3 regions of the Streptomyces sp. HSS9-12 genome follow, and region 3 is predicted to be linked to each of the others. Evidence: riboswitches for the same ligand, from Rfam matches in the RefSeq annotation. Region 3 holds a riboswitch; each other region holds the start of a gene.
The links. Region 3 has a riboswitch for cyclic di-AMP ahead of ACY34J_RS03475 (transglycosylase family protein). Riboswitches for the same ligand answer to the same signal wherever they lie in the genome.
Positions count from the first base shown of each region.

Region 1: another riboswitch for cyclic di-AMP. It lies ahead of ACY34J_RS22580 (M23 family metallopeptidase); the one in region 3 lies ahead of ACY34J_RS03475 (transglycosylase family protein).
Region 2: another riboswitch for cyclic di-AMP. It lies ahead of ACY34J_RS15350 (transglycosylase family protein); the one in region 3 lies ahead of ACY34J_RS03475 (transglycosylase family protein).

Region 1 covers NZ_JBUEGC010000047.1:17,002-23,593, reverse strand. The annotation lists gene ACY34J_RS22590 (hypothetical protein) at 162-1,526, opposite strand; gene ACY34J_RS22585 (PP2C family protein-serine/threonine phosphatase) at 1,793-2,971, shown strand; cyclic di-AMP (ydaO/yuaA leader) riboswitch at 3,238-3,375, shown strand; gene ACY34J_RS22580 (M23 family metallopeptidase) at 3,388-4,428, shown strand; partial or broken gene ACY34J_RS22575 (aldo/keto reductase) at 4,504-4,722, shown strand; gene ACY34J_RS22570 (PrsW family intramembrane metalloprotease) at 4,786-6,240, opposite strand; gene trmB (tRNA (guanosine(46)-N7)-methyltransferase TrmB) at 6,376-6,592, opposite strand, start outside.
Region 2 covers NZ_JBUEGC010000024.1:84,446-91,037, reverse strand. The annotation lists gene eno (phosphopyruvate hydratase) at 1-1,267, opposite strand, end outside; gene ACY34J_RS15350 (transglycosylase family protein) at 1,451-2,146, opposite strand; cyclic di-AMP (ydaO/yuaA leader) riboswitch at 2,151-2,319, opposite strand; gene ACY34J_RS15345 (transglycosylase family protein) at 2,578-3,444, opposite strand; gene ACY34J_RS15340 (cytochrome P450 family protein) at 3,548-4,819, opposite strand; gene ACY34J_RS15335 (lysoplasmalogenase) at 4,943-5,695, opposite strand; gene ACY34J_RS15330 (DUF6479 family protein) at 5,794-6,204, opposite strand; gene ACY34J_RS15325 (nucleoside triphosphate pyrophosphohydrolase) at 6,233-6,592, opposite strand, start outside.
Region 3 covers NZ_JBUEGC010000004.1:73,779-80,370, forward strand. The annotation lists gene ACY34J_RS03455 (xanthine dehydrogenase family protein molybdopterin-binding subunit) at 1-1,269, shown strand, start outside; gene ACY34J_RS03460 (DUF3040 domain-containing protein) at 1,312-1,698, opposite strand; gene ACY34J_RS03465 (ANTAR domain-containing response regulator) at 1,868-2,770, opposite strand; gene ACY34J_RS03470 (STAS domain-containing protein) at 2,767-3,156, opposite strand; gene ACY34J_RS03475 (transglycosylase family protein) at 3,584-4,774, opposite strand; cyclic di-AMP (ydaO/yuaA leader) riboswitch at 4,777-4,953, opposite strand; gene ACY34J_RS03480 (acyl-CoA dehydrogenase family protein) at 5,447-6,592, opposite strand, start outside.

The DNA of each region.
Region 1 (6,592 bases), on a different contig from region 3:
GAAGGCGTCGTTCCAGGGGGAGACGGCGACCGACGCCACGTACGAATCCGGCGCGCCCGCTACTCGACGGGTGGTGCGGGACCCGCCGCGCCGGGCACTCCGGTCGGCGACCGGTTGCCTGGCGGCTTCCTGGCGTCAGAACTCCGGGAAGCCGCCAGGGCTCAGAAGCCGCCGCCTCCGAAGTCGCCCCCTCCGAAGTCGCCGCCCCCGAAGTCACCCGGGCTGAAGTCCGACCCGGTGTAGTCGCCGCCCTCAGGGCCGCCGCCGAAGTCGCCGAAGCCTCCGGCGTCGTCGTACCCGTAACCGTAGGAAGGCGTGCTGAGCATGCTGCCCAGCAGCGTGCCCACCAGCAGGCCCGGCAGCACACCGCCGCCGAAGTAGCCGCCTGCCCAGGGCGCGTACACCGGCCCGGCCTCCCAGTACGGCCGCCGCCCGGACGGCGTCTCGACCGTACGGCCCATCGGCTCCTCGCCGTCGGCCAGCCGCGCGGCGTCCGCCGCGCACACCGGCACGGTGCGCTCCGCGCCCCCGGCCGGCGCCCACTGCACGTCCTGGACAGACGGCCCGTGGCGCGGGTCGAAGAAGCACGGCAGGCGCCGCTCCGGCAGCGGGGCGCCGGAGCGGCGCGCCTCCAGAGCGGCGAGCCAGAAGCGTCCGTCCGCCAGGGCCTGGGTGACAGCCTGTACGTCCGCCGGCCGGCGGGCGGCGTCCATCGCGGCCTTGGCCTTGTCGTAGGCGTCCAGGGCGCGGGTGTAGTCCTGGCGCATCGCCTCATCGGTGGACGGAGCGGATGGATCGAATCCGATGCGGTCCAACTCCTCACCGAAGGCGGTGATGTCCTCGTCCACCACCGGGCGCAGCGTCTGCAACCTGGCCTGCTCGTACTCCTCGCGCCGCTTGTTTCCGCGGCGGGCGACGAGCATGACCCCGCCACAGGCGACGGCGGCGAGCACCAGGAGGGCGACGACCGCGCCGACACCGCTGGTGCCGCCGGCGCCACCGCCGTCCGCGGAGCCGTCGCTCCAGGAGGCGGGCGCATGGCCGCGTGCCTGCTGTACGGCCTGGTCGACGAAGTCGTTCAGCAGCACCTTGGTATTGCCGCCCGCCGACCGCTCGACGGCCCCGGTGAGGTTGGAGACCGCGTTGTGGGACATCACGGCGGAGTCGGCGCCCGCGTCGAAGCGGTTGCCCAGCGCGACCGCGTACACACCGGCGATCCCGACCTCGGTGCGCAGATCGCGCAGCAGCGTCTGCGGGTTGAACTCGGCGGACGCGGGGAGGACGGCGACGAAGACCGGCTTGTCCGCCTTCTTGATCTTGTTGGCCAGGGCGTCGGCGTCGGCCGCGGGGAGCCGGTCCGCGGCCCGCGGGTCGACGTACACCGGGCCGTGCCGCAGCGCCGCCGCGGCGCGGTCGAGACCGTCGGCCGCCGACGCGCTGGGTGCCATCCCGACAACCAGGACCAGGACCGCGGCCAAGACGGCGAGCAGAGGTCCGAGTAGGCGGTGACGCCTCGCACTCTTCATGTCTACGACGCTACCCGAAAGCCCAATTTCCGCGCTTTTCGCCGCATGACGGAGCCCCCGGACGCCTCCCCAAGAAATCCGCAGCCGCACCCTCGTACCGGACCGACACCCACTTGGCGCACGTAGATTCGCCGCCCGCGCCGACAGCCGCCAGCCTGGGACGGCGCGGTTCCTTCCGCTGCCGCGCACGGCGCGTACGGCAGGTAAACGGCAGGAGACCACAGGTGGGGATGCGAGAAGCAGCACGGAGGCGTGCAGGTCGCCGCATGGGCGGGGCGGGTCGGTGTCTTCGTGGCAGTCTCAGCGGCCGCCTCGTACGCTGGCTCCCCGCCGCCCTCATCCTCGGCGGCTTCGTCTTCGACCTCTGTACCCCGCCCGGCTTCACCGGCTCGCCGTTCTTCTCCGCGGCCCCTCTGGTCGGCGCCCCGTTCTTCTCGGTGCGCGCCATCGTCGCCACCGGGCTCGCCGCCGCGGCCGTCGTGCTGGGTCTGCGTCTGAGCGAGCACAGCGCCGGCACGATGGAGTCGGTCACCGAGGTGGCCACCATCCTGACGGTGGTCGTGCTCGCGCTGTTCATCAACCGCGTGGTGCGCCGTAGCGGCCGGCAGCTCGCCTCGGCGCGCGGGATCGCAGAGGCGGCGCAGCGGGCCGTACTGCCGATGCCCGACGAGCGCATCGGCGGCCTGCGGATCGCGGCGCGCTATGTGGCGGCTCATGCGGACGCCCGGATCGGCGGCGATCTCTACGCGGTGCACGACACCCCGTACGGCGTGCGGCTGGTTGTGGGCGATGTGCGGGGCAAGGGGCTGGGGGCGGTGGAGATGGTGACGATCGCCCTTGGCGCCTTCCGGGAGGCCGCCGAGCACGAGCCGACCCTGGAGGCCGTCGCCGTACGGCTGGAACACGCGCTGCAGCGGGAGGCTGCGCGGCGGGACGGGCACGACCGGTTCGAGGGCTTTACCACGGCCGTGCTCGCCGAGGTGCCGGTCGGCGCGCCCACACTGTGGCTGCTCAACCGCGGCCACCCCGCGCCACTGCTGCTGCTCCCGGACGGCACTGTGCGCGACACCGGGCCGGGAATGCCCGCGCTGCCGCTGGGGATGGGGGAGTTGGGCGAGGAGAAGGACCGGGTGGAGGAGTTCCCCTTTCCGGACGGCGCCACGCTGCTGCTGTACACGGACGGGGTGTCCGAGGCCCGGGACGAGGACGGCGAGTTCTACGACGTGCAGGAGAGGCTGCGGGGCCGGCAGTTTCCCGGCCCCGACGCCCTGCTCGACGCGATCGTCGAGGACGTGGCGCGGCATACGGGCGGGGCGGCCGCGGACGACATGGCGTTGCTGGCGGTCAGCCGGCCGGGGGAGCGGCAGCCGGTGCGCCGCCGGACGGTGGGGCTGACGCGCGGTTCGTCGGGGGACCGGCCCGTCGGCTCGTCTCACGGTGCGTGATCGACTGGCGCCGCTCCGGATAACGACTGACCAACAATCAGCGGTGACTGGTTTTCCACTGGACGATCAAGTCGCCCGGAAAGCGCCACTCTTGTCCATTTAAGTCCTGGCCGGAACGCGTAGGGATTACGGGAACAGCTTGGAATTCGGCACCCGGGTCTATTAACGTTCGATAACGCAGCGCGGTCGTCACAGCCGCCACAAGAGGCGGCGCCGTGCGCAATCGCCGAATCCCGCACGAGCACCACCCAAGACAAGATCCAGAAACAGCAGTAACACCAGCACCAAGGGAACCGGGGAACCACCACCCAGGGGTGAATCGGGCGCCTCCCGCGGAGGGGCCCGTAGGAGACCTTCCTGCTCCGAACCCGTCAGCTAACCCGGTAGGCGAGAAGGAAGGAAAGGAGTGCGCCCGCGTGGCGTCCAAGCCCCCTGCCCCCGAGCCCTGGTTCGACGAACCCGCTGACTACGGCTTCAGCGACGACCCGGCCCCCGGCGAGTGGAACCCGACCGCCGAAAGCCTTGCCCCGGTGCGCGGCAGGCACCGCGTCGCCAAGCAGCGCGGGGGAGGCATGGCCCGCAGCGGCGCCGTCCTCGGTGTCGGCATGATCGCCGCGGTCGGCGCGGGCGGCATGGCCTCGGCCAAGGAACGGCCTCCGCTTCCCATCTCCATGCCGGACCTCTCGCACGTCGCGGACGAGTTCCCGGACGCGGGCCAGTTGCCCGGCATCGGACAGCTGATGCCGGACTCCTCGGACAACACCGCGGCCGCCCCGCTCACCCAGGCCGGCCTCACCACCGACGAAGCGGCGGACGGCACCGGCGCCGGCGAGGCGCTGCGGGCCCGCATCATGCGCCAGGCCGAGCAGCAGGAGACCGCCGCCGATGAGGCTCAGCGCGAAGCCGCCGAGGAGGCGGCGGCCAAGCAGGCCGCAGCGCAGGCCGCGCAGCGCAAGGAGGAGGCAGACGCCGCGCGGAAGGCGGCCGAGGCAGAGGCACGGCGGAAGGCGGCGGAGGAGGCCCGGCGCAAGGCCGAGGCCGAGCGGCTGGCCAAGCTGGCCGCCAGCTACACCCTGCCGACGTCCTCGTACACGCTCACGGCCGGCTTCGGCCAGGCGGGCGACCTGTGGTCCGCCGACCACACCGGACAGGACTTCGCGGCGCCGACCGGCACCCCGGTGAAGGCGGTGCACGGCGGCACCATCACCGAGGCCGGATGGGCCGGCTCGTACGGCTACCGGATCGTGCTCAAGCTCAGCGACGGCACCGAGATCTGGTACTGCCATCTGTCGTCGATCGTGCAGTCGTCCGGCCAGGTGTCGACGGGCGAGGTCATCGGCCGCGTCGGCGCCACCGGCAATGTCACCGGCCCGCACCTCCACCTCGAGGTACGGCCGGGTGGCGGCTCCCCGATAGACCCGATGCCCTGGCTGCGTCAGCACGGTCTGAACCCCTGACGGTCATGGCCCTTCGGCCCCCGGTGATGCTGGAACAGCCGGTGTCACCGGGGTGTTGATGTCACATATGGCTGACAGCGCGGGCGGCGGGTGCTCGCGGCCCTCGACGAGATCGCGCGGGCGCACGGGGTGGAGGCCGCGACGGTGGCCCTGGCCTGGCTGGCGGCGCAGCCGACGGTGGCGGCGCCCATCGCCAGCGCGCGGACCGTCGAACAACTCCCGGCGCTGCTGGCCCTGGCCGACCTCCGCCTCACGGAGGCGGAACTGAACACCTTGACGACGGCCTCGGCCTGACCGATCCCGGTTCAGGGCTCCGCCCAATTTCCGGGGCCTGGGGCGGAAGCCCGGCCGCAGGCGTCAGCTGCCGGGCGCGCCGTACCGTCCGTAGGGGGACTGAGGGTGGTACGGCCCGGGGCCGACTCCTGGCGGCGGGGCCGAGTACGGGCCGGAAGTGTGGGGCCCTGGGGCCGGGTACGGGCCCGGTCCTTGCCCGGTCGTCGGCCAGGGCCCGTACCCGGAGGGCGCTCCGTACAGAGACCCCGGCGGCATCCCGTACGGCACCCCCTGCGGCCCCCACGGCCGGACCGTCACCGCCGCCGCCTGCACCAGCGCCGGCTGCGCCACGTCCTTCCGCTGCCACAAGTGGTGCAGCAACTCCTGCTCCCGGGCGGCGAAGTCCGCCCCGGCCGCCCCCCGGTGCGCCCGCTGCCGCAGAAAGGCCAGGGCCGTGGCGAACCCCACGTACTCGGCCACCGCACGGGCCGCCGCCGGCCCGTGGGCGCGGCGCGCGACACTGCGGGCCAGCGCCCGGGCCTTCATCGAGGACAGTGCGTACGTCTCCGGCGGCGCCAGCCAGCCCGCTGCCACATACGCGGGAAGCTGGCCGCGTACGGTCTTCAGCTCGTTGCCCCGGGACCAGATCACCAGCCAGGTCAGCAGGCCGAAGACCGGGACCATGAACATGCCGTAGACGGCGAGGAAGCCCAGTCCGCCGAGCGTGGCGGAACCGTTCCAGACGGCGTGCAGCACCATCGCCGTCAGCAGCCCGGCGAGCGGCGCGAGGATGCGGCGGGCGCGCTGGCGCGTCGCGGCCAGGGCCGCGACGCCGAAGCCGATCCCTGTCAGCGCCGTGAACAGCGGGTGGGCGAACGGCGACATCACGATGCGGATGAAGAAGGTCGCGGCGGTGACCGACTGGAGGCCGAACGAGCCGACCGCCTGATCCTCGCCGAAGGCATTGCCGAGATAGAGGATGTTCTCGGTGAAGGCGAAGCCCGTGGCGGTCATTCCGGCGATGACGACGCCGTCGACGATGCCGTCGAAGTCACGGCGGCGGAAGACGAACAGCAGCAGCACAGCGGCGCCTTTCGCGCTCTCCTCCACGACAGGGGCGACGACGGCGGCGCTCCAGGTGTCGGCCTCGCTGCGGGAGAACTCTCCCACCCGGGTCGCTATCAACTCCGATGCGAACCCATTGGCGATGATCGCCACCAGCGTCGCGGCGCAGGCCCCCCAGGCGAAGGCGAACAGCAGGTTCTTCCATGGCTCGGGTTCGACGCGGTCGACCCAGCGGAAGACGCCGATGAGCAGCGGCAGGGGCAGCACGGCCAGCCCGAGCCCGACCAGAAAGCCCTCGGTACCGGTCTCCTGCCGGACGAGCGCGAGGATGACGAGACCGGAGAGCGCGAGCAGGGTACCCAGCGCGCCGACGCGCAGCACCTTGCTGTCCCACAGCGGCCGACGCGGGCGGTACCGCCACTGTGCCTGCTCGGGCACGGCGTCGAACTGCGGCTGCGCCTGGTACGTCGGCACCGGCGGATGCTGTGGAAGCGGAGACGGATGCACCTGTCGACCCTAACCAGGGGCGGGGACGCACCGGTGCGATAGCCCAGGACTCCGGCCAAGGTCACAGAGGCGCCGGGCCGTACGCCATCACGCCGGCTCGCGTCAGCGCCGTACGAACAACAGGTCGTGGACGACGTGACCCTTGTCGAGGCCCGCGCTCTCGAACTTCGTCAGCGGACGGAAGTCGGGACGCGGGGCGTAGCCGCCATCCGGCTGGGTGTTCTCCAGATCGGGGTTGGCGCTGAGCACCTCGAGCATCTGCTCGGCGTACGGCTCCCAGTCGGTCGCGCAGTGCACCAGCGCACCGGGCCGCAGCCGG
Region 2 (6,592 bases), on a different contig from region 3:
GCGGGAACGCGGAGCGGCCCGCGTACTCCGCCGCGTCGTCCAGGATCTCTTCGATGCGCAGCAGTTGGTTGTACTTGGCGACACGGTCCGAGCGGGCCGGGGCGCCGGTCTTGATCTGGCCGCAGTTGGTGGCGACGGCCAGGTCGGCGATGGTGACGTCCTCGGTCTCACCGGAGCGGTGGGACATCATGGACTTGAAGCCGTTGCGCTGGGCGAGCTCGACGGCGTCGAGGGTCTCGGTCAGCGAGCCGATCTGGTTGACCTTGACCAGCAGGGCGTTGGCGGCGCCCATGTCGATGCCGCGCTGCAGGCGCTCCGGGTTGGTGACGAACAGGTCGTCGCCCACGAGCTGGACCTTGTCCCCGAGCTGGTCGGTGATGGTCTTCCAGCCCTCCCAGTCCTCCTCGTTCAGCGGATCCTCGATGGAGACCAGCGGGTACGCGTCGACGAGCTCGGCGTAGTACGCGGTCATCTCGGCGGCGGAGCGGGACGTGCCCTCGAACTCGTACGCGCCGTCCTTGTAGAACTCGGTGGCGGCGACGTCGAGCGCGAGCGCGATGTCCTGGCCGGGGGTGTAGCCGGCCTTCTGGATGGCCTCGACGATCAGGTCGAGCGCGGCGCGGTTGGACTCCAGGTTCGGGGCGAAGCCGCCCTCGTCGCCCAGGCCGGTGGACAGGCCGCGCTCCTTCAGCACGCCCTTGAGCGCGTGGTAGGTCTCCGCGCCCCAGCGCAGGGCCTCGGAGAAGGACTCCGCGCCGATCGGGGCGATCATGAACTCCTGGATGTCGACGTTGGAGTCCGCGTGGGCTCCGCCGTTGAGGATGTTCATCATCGGGACGGGCAGGAGGTGCGCGTTCGGGCCACCGAGGTAGCGGAAGAGCGGCAGGTCGGAGGCCTCGGCGGCGGCGTGCGCGACGGCGAGGGAGACGCCGAGGATGGCGTTGGCGCCGAGCGAGGACTTGTCGGGGGTGGCGTCCAGGTCGAACATCGCCTGGTCGATCAGCCGCTGTTCGGTGGCGTCGTAACCGACGAGCTCGGGGCCGATCTGCTCGATGACGGCGAGGACGGCCTTCTCGACACCCTTGCCGTTGTAGCGGTTCTTGTCACCGTCGCGGAGCTCGAGGGCCTCGAACGCACCGGTGGAGGCACCGGAGGGCACGGCAGCACGGCCGGTGCTGCCGTCGTCGAGGCCGACCTCGACCTCGACCGTTGGGTTTCCTCGCGAGTCGAGGATCTCCCGGGCTACGACGACGTCGATGGACGGCACGAGCATCTCCTTCTGGGATTGACTCTGAAACGCAGTGTCTCTGTGGCTCTGCGGCATGAGCCTAACCGCCCTGTGGCCCGGCGCCTGCCGACCGACCGTCCGGCGAGACGAAAAGGCGCCCAAAGGACCTTATTACGGCAGAAACAGCTGGCCAGGACAGGGCGGTCCCGAGGAGGGTCGCTGTCAGCCCAGGTGGAGTCGCTGGCCGGGATGGATCAGATTGGCGTTGACCAGGGCGTCGTCGTTGAGGGCGTAGAGCCGGCGCCAGCCGCCCCGGACGCCGTGGGCTGAGGCGATCGCGGAGAGGGTGTCGCCACGCTTGACCGTGTACGCGCCGCCCGTCCGGCCGGCCTTGCGCACCGAATGCCGGGGGTGGTCGACGCGGGCGGGCCGGGCGTGGGCGGCCCGGTCGGCACTGGAGCGCCCGGCGCGGACCTTCGCGCGCGGGCCGCCGGCGGTCAGGCCGGCGCGGGTGGCACAGCCCCAGGCACGCGGGCCCTGCATCGCGAGCAGCTTTTCGGCGATGGCGATCTGCTGCGCCTTGGTGGCGAGGTCGGCGCGCGGTGCGTATCTGGTGCCGCCGGCTGCGGCCCAGCTGGACCGGGAGAACTGCAGACCGCCGTAGTAGCCGTTGCCGGTGTTGGCGGACCAGTTGCCTCCGGACTCGCACGCGGCGACCCGCTCCCACATGGAGGCGGAGGCGGCGGAGGCGGACTCGACGCCGGTCAGCAGTGCGGTGCAGGCAGCACCGACGAGGGCGACGAGAGCGCGGGCGGCGATGCGGGGGGCCGGAAAGGGCCGCGGGTCGTCGTCTCGGGACAGGAATGGGGAATAGTGTGTGCGTTTGTGCTTGATGCCCTCGGAGCCGGAATTCACCATGACGGGGTCTCCTCACCGACGCCTGCGAGGTGAGCTGTCGGGTTCGGGCTGTGAGTGCCCGGCCGAGTGCTCCCGCACTGGGCTTCACCCCTAGCCGGCCGGCCTGCCGCTGTCGGCGGGCGCGTACGGCGCTTACCTGGGTCCCCCGCTCCTGCCTGCGGCGCTTACGCCTCGACTGACCACCGAACGCCCGGCAGGATTCGGCGTGGCGATCGGCGGTGCCCGCTGTTGCGGAACAATCAGACGTTAAGCACACCGGATCAAGGGTTCAAAGCCTGACATTTCTCCACAACTGCCGCTGTCACCCCCTCAGAAACAGATATCTCCGCAGGTGAGAGCCGATGAGGGGGTATCAGACAGCGCAACCGCGCCCGTTAGGGTGATGTCATCCCGATTCGCATTCGGGGCAGTTCAGGGGGAATTGGCCCGAACTACTGCTGAGAGCCGTCGAGAACCAGCCGCTGACCAGGCAGGATCAGATCGGGATCGGAGCCGATGAGATCCTTGTTGGACGCGTAGAGGGCGGGCCAACCGCCAGTGAATGCCTGCTCTTGGGCGATTTCTGAGAGATTGTCACCCGGGCGGACCACGTATCGGCCTTCCGCGGGCTCCGTACGGCCCGAGCCCCCGTCCCGCGAAGCGTGCCGGCCACCGTCGCGGGCCTCGCCGTTGTGGTCCTCCGGCGCCGGTTCACCACGGTGCCTGCCGGTACCGGGCTCGGCGTGCGCCGGGGAGTCGCTCGCGAGGTTCCCGCCCGGCTCCTCCGTACGGTCCGCCGCCCGGCTTCCGCTGTCCGCCTCGTCGGACGGCGCGGCGTCGTGCGAGTCGGACTTGTCGGGCTTGGCAGTCCTGGTCGAACCCGGCTCCGGCTCAGGCTCGGACGACTGCGTACCGCCTGCGTCCACATCCGGGATGACGTCGTCCAGAGCAAGTCCGGTCTTCAGCGCGCAGCTGGGCCAGGCCTTGTTGGCGCCTTCCGCGTCGAGCACCTTCTCGGCTATGACGATCTGCTCGGAGCGGCTGGCGAGGTCGGGACGCGGGGCGTAATCCCGGCCACCGAAGTCGTTCCAGGTCTGCAGGGCGAACTGCAGCCCGCCGTAGTAGCCGTTGCCGGTGTTGGCGCTCCACATGCCGCCGCTCTCGCACTGGGCGACCCGGTCCCAGGTCTCGGCATCCGCGGCGTGCGCGCCCGCTGCGCCGAACAGCGGCAGCGCGATCCCCGCGCCGGTCACCCCGGCGGTGACGACGATGGCCGGGGCCTGACGGGGGCGGCGGTGTCGACCGTTCCCGGAGCGCATACGGTTGCCTTTCGCGTTACGGATGTTGCCAGTGAATCGAAGCCCGAAGTTAGCGGCGCCCACGGACACATCACAACACGATGTAGTGAAGATCACGTGGAGGTCACGTCGTTGATACTCGTCCATTTTTCTGCGGAGAGAATTCCACAGGAAGTGCCCGCAATCCGCGCATAATGAGCCCGCCGCGCCATCGCAAATCCGCCGGATCCACGGCAAGTTGCAGATCGGGCAGTCGGCGGAACAAGGTGGCCAGGGCCGTCTGCGCCTCCAGCCTCGCCAGCGGGGCACCCAGGCAGTAGTGGATGCCATGGCCGTAGCCGAGGTGCTGGTTGTCGCGGCGGCCGAGGTCGAGGGTGTCCGGGTCCGCGAAGCGCGCCGGGTCGCGGTCGGCGGCCGCGAGCACGACCAGTACGGGGTCGCCCGCGGCGATGCTCTGCCCGCCGATCGTCAGCGGCTCGGTCGCGAACCGCCAGGTCGCCAGCTCGACCGGCCCGTCATAGCGCAGCAGCTCCTCCACGGCGGTCGCCAGGAAACCGGTGTCGTCCGCGGCGAGGGCGCTGTGCAGCCGCCCGCGCTGCTCGGGGTTGCGCAGCAGCGCGTACGTGCCGTTGCCGATGAGGTTGACAGTCGTCTCGAAGCCGGCGAAGAGCAGGATGAACGCCATCGCGGCCGCCTCACCCTCGGTGAGGTGCTCCCCTTGGTCGCTGGCGCGGATCAGGCCCGAGATGAGGTCGTCGCCGAGGTCGGCGCGCTTGCGGTGGATCAGCTCGGCGAGATAGCTGCGCATCTTCTTCACCGATCGGGCCACTCCCCCGCGCGGCCCGCCGCCGTGCCGGATCATGATCCCGGCCCAGTCCCGGAAGTCGTCCTGGTCCTCGGCGGGGACGCCGAGCATGTCGCAGATGGCGTAGATCGGCAGCGGGAACGCGAACTCGTGAATCAGGTCCGCGCTCCCCCGCTCGCAGAACCCGTCGGTGAGCCGGTCGGTCAACTCCTGCACGCGGGGGGCGAACTCGGCCACTCGGCGCGGGGTGAACGCCTTCGACACCAGGCGGCGCAGGCGGGTGTGATCAGGCGGATCGATGTTGAGCAAATGTGTCATCAGCTCGGCGCTGCGCTCGCCCGGAATGCCTATCTTGCCCTTGGCGTGGGCGGCCTCACTGTGATGGACAGGGTTCTTCGACAGCCGTGGCTCGGCCAGGGCCTGACGGGCGTCGGCGTTACGGGTCACCAGCCAGGCGTGCACCCCGCTCGGCAGCTCGGTCCAGTGCACGGGGCTGTGCTCGCGCAGCCAGGCGTACGCGGGGTACGGGTCGGCGGCGAACTCCCAGCTGAACAGCTCGGGCGGGGTGGTCGACAGTCTCTGCTCGTGCACCCTTCGACCGTATCCGGCGCGCGGCTCGGCCGAGGAGCAACGTCCTCCCAGCGCTCCAGCCAGCCGGAGGTGCGCGGCTCGGCCGAGGAGCAAGATCGTGATCGTCAGCCGTGCGCTCGGCGATCACGGCGCAGCGGTGGGGCCGTCCTCCCAGCGCTCCAGCCAGCCGGAGGTAATGAGGTACTGGCCGAGCAGGTAGCCCGCCATGATCAGGACCTCCTGTGCCTCCCGGGAGGGCAGTTCGTGGCCGGCCGCCTGGAGTCCGATCAGCAGGTCCGATGCCAGGAAGGACGCGGCGCCCGCGCCGACCTTGCCGCCCACGCCGAGGGCGGTGGCGCCCATCACGGCGAGGGCGAGGCTGTACCCGGCGACGGGCAGCCGCAGTTGCCTGTCGAGGGCCGGGGCCAGCAGGGCGTTGACGGCCGCCCAGCCCGCCAGGCAGCCGAGCGCCGGCCACGGCTTGTGCGCGATACGGCGGAGGGCGCCGAGCCGCGTGTAGCCGGCGGTGTAGCTGACCTGGGTGCCCAGGAACGCGGCCATGCCGAGGAGGAAGGCGGGTTCGTACTCGTCGAAGAGCAGCGCCGTATCGCCCGCGGCGGCGAAGGCGAGCCCGGCGACCAGCGTCTTCGGGACGGGCGCGGAGGCGTCCGGACGGCGGCGCAGTACGTGGCCGGCGAGCGCGGGCATGAGCAGCGGCTTCGCGGCACGGCGGAGGCCGCGGGGGCTGCGGGCCACGGCCAGTACGTCGACGGCGGACAGCGCCCCGAACGCGGCGAGCGCGCCACGGCCGTGGCCGTCCGGTCGCGTCAGCCGCGCGACCGTGGAAACGGCCGCGTTTTTGAGCGTACGGCGCTTGCGCTGCCCGGTGATCGCCATGCGGGGCAGTCTCTCGATGCTGCTGACGCCAGGTCAACAGGCGGTGCGTGTGACGCCCACCGCTCCCCGGCGCCTTGCGCCGGGGACTGTTCCGGCGGTCAGCCCGTGCCGTGGGAGCTGCCGCCCCGGTCGCTCCACTTCGGCGGCGTGTCCGACTTGGCCGGGTGCGTACGCGTCCCCAGCTCGTACGGCATCCGCCGGATGCCGTTGCGCGGCACCTCGTCGTGTTCGGCGCGCTCGCTGAGGTCCTCGCGCGGGCGAGCCAGGTCCTGGTGCCCTGGCCCGTGGTTCGGCGGCACCTCCCCGCCCTCGTACTCCTGCTCGGTCCCCCACGCGCCATACCGCGGCTGCGGCTCCTGCGGCGGTGGCGGTTCCTTGGCGCGGACACGCAAGCCCAGGACCACTGCCAGGATCAGCACGGCCACGACGAAGATCCCGATGACAAACGGTCCGATGCCGACGAGGAAGTCCCTGCTGACGGCCAGTTCCATGCTCAGTTCCCTCAGCATGCGCACCGAGTACCCCGGCCGGCGCCGGTCACTCGGACCGTTCTGCCGCCCGGATCGCGTCCCGGTACGCACGGGCCGCCGCACGCAGCGCGGACTCCGGGTCCGTACCGGCCGCCACCGCCCGCGCGGCCAGCGCCAGCAGCTGCGCGCCGAAGTCCTCCCCGTCGCCCTCCGCCGGCCCTGGCAGCGGTACGTCCAGCCCCGCCGTACGCACCCTCGAGGCCAGCTTCGCCGCCAGCGCCAGAGCCGGCTGACCCAGCGGAATCCCCTCGGTCACGGACTCCCGCTGCTTCTCCACCGCCTTGGTCCGCAGCCAGTGCTCCTTGACGTCCTCGGAGGTCTCGGCGGTCTCCTCACCGAAGACGTGCGGGTGCCGGTGGATGAGCTT
Region 3 (6,592 bases):
GCCGGACGGGACGGGCGAATCAGCGCCCTCGCCCACGAGGTGACCACGTACACCTCGGTGAGCGAGTTCACCGAGCGGGCGGCGACGCCCACGCGAACGATGTACGTCAGCCCGCACAGCCGCACCACGCACCGGGTCGCCCGGCTCGATGTGCCCTGGCCGTCCTGGATGCGCGCGCCCGGCTGGTGCTCCGGCATGTTCGCGCTGGAGTCGGCCATGGACGAGCTCGCCGTCGCTTGCGGCCTCGACCCCGTCGAGCTGCGGCTGCGCAACGAGCCCGACCGTGACCCCGCTACCGGTCGCCCCTTCAGCAGCCGCCATCTGACACAGTGCCTGCATGAGGGCGCGCGGCGATTCGGCTGGGCGGGCCGCGACCCGCGCCCCGCCGCGCACGCCGAGGGCCGCCTGCTCATCGGCACCGGGGTGGCTGCCTCCGCCTACCCGGCCGAGCTCGAGCCCTCGACGGCCGAGGCCCGCGCCGACGCCTCAGGCGACTACTCCATCCGGGTGAACGCGACCGACATCGGCACCGGTGCGCGGACGGTGCTCGCGCAGATCGCGGCCGACGTCCTGGACGTACCGCTGGAACGGATCCGTATCGACATCGGCAGCAGCGAACTGCCGCGGGCACCGCTGGCGGGCGGGTCGACGGGCACGGCGTCCTGGGGGTGGGCGGTGCACAAGGCGTGCGGCTCCCTGCGGCGGGCCCTGGACCGGCACGAGGGGCCGCTGCCCGCGTCCGGTCTGACGGTGACCGCCGACACCTCCGAGGAGGTGGAGGCGAGGGCCGAGGAGTACACGCGGCAGGCCTACGGGGCACAGTTCGCCGAGGTGCAGGTGGACATGGACACCGGGGAGGCGCGCCTCCGCCGCCTGCTGGGCGTGTTCGCCGCCGGCCGCATCCTCAATCCGCGCACGGCCCGGTCCCAGCTCATCGGCGGAATGACCATGGGGATGTCGATGGCGCTGCTGGAGGGCAGCACGATGGACCCGGCCTTCGGCGACCATGTGGAGCGGGACCTCGCCTCCTACCACGTGGCCGTCTGCGCGGATGTCCCCGACATCGAGGCGTACTGGCTTCAGGAGGAGGACCGGCACCTCAATCCGATGGGGGCCAAGGGCGTCGGCGAGATCGGCATCGTCGGCACGGCCGCCGCCGTGGCCAATGCCGTCCACCATGCGACGGGGGTGCGGGTGCGCACGCTGCCCGCACGGCCGGAGTCGCTGCTGCCGGGGCTGGGCGAGTGGAGCCGTCCGCCCATCGGCTAGGGAGGCGTCCAGTCAGGGCGGCTCGGCTAGGGAGGCGTCCAGTCAGGGCGGCGGACCGAAGTCCTCGTCGTCCATGTACCGGTCGCTCCGGTACCGACGGCCCCGGTATCCGCGCACGTCCGACTCGGTCCACCGGCACAGGATGTGGAAAGACACCACCAGCGTGACCGCCCACACCCCGGCGAAGGACCAGATCACCGCCGGGGCGGAGGTGAGCACCGCGGTCACCAGCAGGCACAACGACAGCAGCACCAGCGCGGCCACCACCGTGACGCGCGGCCGGAACACCACCTGCCGGGTCCGGGCCCAGATGCCCGGGCTCAGCGTGCGCAGCTTGCGGTCCAGCCGCCGGTCGCGCCGCAGGTCGGCCTCTATCTCCTCAAGGGCCCGCCGCTCGCGGCGGGTAAGCCGCCCATGGTTCACCGCCATCACCTCCACGCGCCCCCCGGCTCGCGCCTGTGACCCCGAGTTCCCCATCTGCGGCGAATGTAACAACAATCCCGATTATCACCACAGCAACGCAACGACGACCGCGCCCCTCCGCGCGGCGGGGTCGACAGGGAGGCGCAAACGGCGAGGACTGACGAGGGCGGCAGGGTCAGCCGTCGCGAGCCCTGAAGCCTGGGCCGGAGCCCCCCGAGGCAGCAGACGCAGGGGTACGCAGGCCTCCCGGCCGCAGCCGCCCATGGGGGGCCGTCGCCGGCGGGGCGCCACGCCGGCCGACCGGAGCCCCGGCGCCGTCGCCCACGCCTTCCGCCAGGTGCAGCCGCTCCGCCAGTTGGACGATTTCCCGCTCGGTGCCGCGCCCGCGCGTACGGACCAGCGCTTCGGCCAGCTCCGACAACTTGCGGTTGGTGCGCTGGGACATCCGCCGCAGCAGCGAGAAGGCCGTATCGGGGCCGCAGGCCAGTACGTGCATGATGATGCCGCATGCCTGGTCCACCACCGGGCGCGAGCGCAGCGCGGTGTCGAGCTGGGCTATCTCGGCCAGGACCTGGCGGTACTGGTGGTCGCGTACCAGCCCGGTGGTCGCAAGGTCGCCCAGCAGCGCGGTGACGCCCTGTGCCGCGCCGTCCAGAAGGCCGGGGCGGAAGGCGTAGACGGTCAGGGTCACTGTCAGGGCCTGCCGCCGGAAGGGCAGGGTCGTGCTGGAGCGCACGCCCGCGTCCAGCGCCTTGGCCCGGTACACCGGCCAGCGCTCGTCGTAGAGCAGATCCTCCGCCGCCGCCGGATGCCCGGTCTCCAGCGCGACCGGTATCGGCCCGTCCGCGGTCTCCCACTGCACCGACACCAGGGCCGACAGATCGGGGTGGGTGACCGCCGCCACCGGCTCGTGGTCCCCCGCCAGGACGCTGTACCGTACGCTCACCGTGGCCGCCGCGCCGCAGCACAGCGGGTTGCAGGAAGCCACCTGCTCCGCCAGCTGCGCCAGTCCCCGGTCCATCGCCCCCTCCTCGGGATCGAGGGGTATCTCCAGCGGGAAGTCCGCGCATTCGATCATGGGAAGGTTCGCACTTCCTGGGGCGGCGTGCGGGGCGGGAGTACGGCGTCCTCGGCCGGCGGCTCGCCGGGCGTCCGGAACAGCTGTGCCGTGCCGGTGGCCGTCAGCAGGTTCGCCAGCTGTCGGCGCGGATTGAGCAGCCGGAACCGCACCCCGGCGTCGCGTGCCCAGGTGCGGGCGTGGATCAGAGCGTTCAGGCCCGAGCAGTCACAGAAGGACACACCCCCCATATCGATGGCGAGGTCGTCCAGCGGCTCATGCGTGCATTCCGAGATGGCCAGTCGCAGGACAGGGGCGGTGTCGATGTCCAGCTCCCCGGCCACCTCGATCACGGCTTCCCGGCCCGAGATCGTGGTCTGCACATCGAGAGGGGTCGCGAGCTGCATATCTGTCCGCCTCCCAACTATCGGGACGCGCTCGTCGTCGCCGCACGGTCCCCGACACCGTGAGAGTCCTGCGCCGGCTGCCGCCTCAGTTCGTCATCCGAGCCTGGCTTTCGAGAGTCGGCTTCCATCGATCCTCATCCCGGCTGATTTTCCTGTCAACAGAAGCACGAATTGCGGGGCCCATTGATTGATCCCGAAAATTCTTCACCAGCTGCGATCAGGGAATTACGCCGAGAAACTGGCAGGAGCATGACTACGGGCCGCGACACGGAATCGATCCGCCGGCATGTATCGCAGAGCACCAAGGTCCATTCGTATCAAGGAACTTGACACGACGAGGCGCCCACCTCCGGCAGTGCGGGGGTGGGCGCCTCGGTCAGGGTCGGTCCCCCGTGCCTTGGGCCAGGGGAGTCCTCGGATCGGCTCCTCAGATGGAGACGCCGTGCGCGCGCAGGTAGGCGAGCGGGTCGATGTCCGAGCCGAAGTCCGGGGTGGTGCGCACCTCGAAGTGCAGGTGCGGACCGGTGCTGTTGCCGGTGGAGCCGGAGAGGCCGAGCTGCTGGCCGCCGGTCACCTTCTGGCCGGCCTGGACGGACAGCGCGGACAGGTGGGCGTACTGGGCGTACTTGCCGTCGGCGAGCCGGATGACAACCTGGTTGCCGTACGAGCCGCCCCAGCCGGCCGAGACGACCTCACCCGCGCCGATGGCCTTCACCGGGGTGCCGGTGGGGACAGGGAAGTCGACACCGGTGTGGTAGCCCTTGGACCAGTGGCTGCCGGCAACGTGGTAGCCGGTACCCAGGACAGCGTTGCCGACCGGAGCGCTGAAGCCGGAGGCGGGAGCCGGAGCAGCCGCCTTCGCGGCGGGCTTCACGGCCGGCTTCGGCGCGGGCGCGGGCTTGGCGGCGGGCTTGGGGGCCTCGTGCTTCGGCTGCACCGGAGCGGCGGCCTGGGACACGCCGGGGAGAGCGAGCTTCTGGCCCGGACGGATCAGGTTCGGGTTGCCGCCGACGACCTCGCGGTTCTCCTGGTACAGCTTCTGCCAGCCGCCCTCGACGTGCTTGGTGGTGGCGATCCGCCACAGGCTGTCGCCGTGGACGACCGTGTAGGACTGGCCCTTCTTCAGCTGGGCGGCCGGAGCCGGAGCGGCCTTCGCCACGGGCTCGGCGGCGGGCTTGGCGGCGGGCTTGGCAGCGGGCTCGGCGGCGGGCTTGGCGGGGGCGGCCGGGGCGGGGCCGCCCTGGGTGAGGCCGGCCTTGACCGAGCACACCGGCCAGGCACTCGGGCCCTGGACGGCGAGGACCTTCTCAGCGATGGCGATCTGCTGGTCCTTGGTGGCCAGGTCGGCGCGCGGGGCGTACTGAGTGCCGCCGAAGGCCTCCCAGGTGGACTGCGTGAACTGCAGACCGCCGAAGAAGCCGTTGCCGGTGTTGATGCTCCAGTTGCCGCTGCTCTCGCACTCCGCGACCTTGTCCCAGGTGTCCACCGAGGCGGCCTGCGCGGTGGCCGTACCCAGCAGCGGAAGGGCGAGACCGGCGCCCCCGACGGCGACGGCGGCGAGCGAGGCGCGGGAGAAGCGGCTGGAACGAGGGCGGCGATGACGTCCGCGTGCAGACATAGGTACTTCCTCTCCTACGCCTGCGAGGTGAGCTGTCGGGTTCGGGCTGGAGTTGCCCGGCCGCGCATAAAGCAGCGTCAGGTGCTGCGGCGCGTCTTCACCCCAAGCCGGACCGTGCGGATGGCGCGGTACGGCACTTACCTGGTTCCCCCGCTCCTGCCGTGGTGCGTTTGTGGTCTCCCCCAGCCGGCGGCAGGATTCGGCGCTCCGGCGGATGGGTGCCACCCCGGTCGACTGGGCGGCGACGAGAAAACTAAGCGCAGGAAATTCTTTGGGACAAGTAGCCGGCATCCCGCCGAATCCCCATTTCGCAGATCAACTCGGCATTCCGTCACGCTATGCTGCCGATCGTGACCCGAGAGCGATATGTACTGCTGCCGACTAACGCTCATATTCGCTGGTAAAACTGCGAAGTTGACGGGAAAGGCACTTTTCAAGTGCCCGGCGTCACATCTCCGCCAAAGCGCGTTGTGATATCAGTCACCGGACAGCGGAATGACCGATTTGGTCGTGGAGTTCGGTTTGCCGAGAAGAAGGCCATAGAAAGGTCTTTGCCATGAAGGGTCGCCCCATAGAGGCGAGTTCCATGACCATAGAAGATCCCACCATGAACTGACAGGCCGTCAGGTGGCGGGTCGGTATGCGACCCGCCGCCACGACGGCCCGCACTGGTCAGCGAATGGGCAGCCCCGAGAGAGTGCGAGCGATGACAAGACGCTGGATCTCGCTCGTTCCCTCGAAAATGGTGTAAATCGCAGCATCGCGGTGCATTCGCTCCACCGGGTACTCGCGGGTGAAGCCGTTGCCCCCGAGGATCTGCATCGCCTGAGCCGTGACCTTCTTGGCCACCTCCCCGGCGTACAGCTTCGACATCGAGCCCTCCGCGGAGGTGAAGGCCTTGCCGGTGGCCGCCATCCAGGACGCCCGCCACACCAGGAGGCGGGCCGCGTCGATCTGGGTGCGCATATCGGCCAGCTGGAAGGCCACGCCCTGGTTGTCGATGATCGGGCGGCCGAACTGGACGCGGGTCCGCGCGTAGTCCAGGGCGACCTCGTACGCCGCACGCGCGATACCGACGGCCTGGGCGCCGACGGCGGGGCGAGAGGCCTCGAAGGTGGCCATGGCGGCGTTCTTCACGCTCCCCCCGCCTTCCTTGGCCGTACGGGCCCGCTCACGGGCGCGGGCCAGGCGCTCGTCGAGCTTCTCCTTGCCTCCCAGCAGGCAGTGGCCGGGTATGCGCACGTTCTCGAGGACGACCTCGGCGGTGTGGGAGGCCCGGATGCCGTGCTTCTTGAACTTCTGGCCCTGGGAGAGGCCGGGCGTGTTCGGCGGGACGATGAAGGAGGCGTGGCCGCGGGCCCCCAGCTCGGGATCGACGACCGCGACGACGACGTGGACGTTGGCGATGCCGCCGTTGGTCGCCCAGGTCTTGGTTCCGTTGAGCACCCACTCGTCCTTGGCCTCGTCGTAGACGGCGCGGGTGCGCATCGCCGAGACATCGGAGCCGGCATCGGGCTCGGAGGAGCAGAAGGCCGCGACCTTCACATCGTTGGTGTCGCCGTACATCTGCGGGATCCAGGTGCCGATCTGCTCCTCGGTGCCGTTGGCGAGGACGCCGACCGCCGCCAGCCCCGTACCGACGATGGACAGGCCGATGCCGGCATCACCCCAGAAGAGCTCCTCCATGGCCATCGGGATACCAAGGCCCGTGGGGTCGAAGAACTGCTGGGCGTAGAAGTCGAGGGAGTACAGGCCGATCTTCGCGGCCTCCTGGATCACGGGCCAGGGCGTCTCCTCGCGCTCGTCCCACTCGGCGGC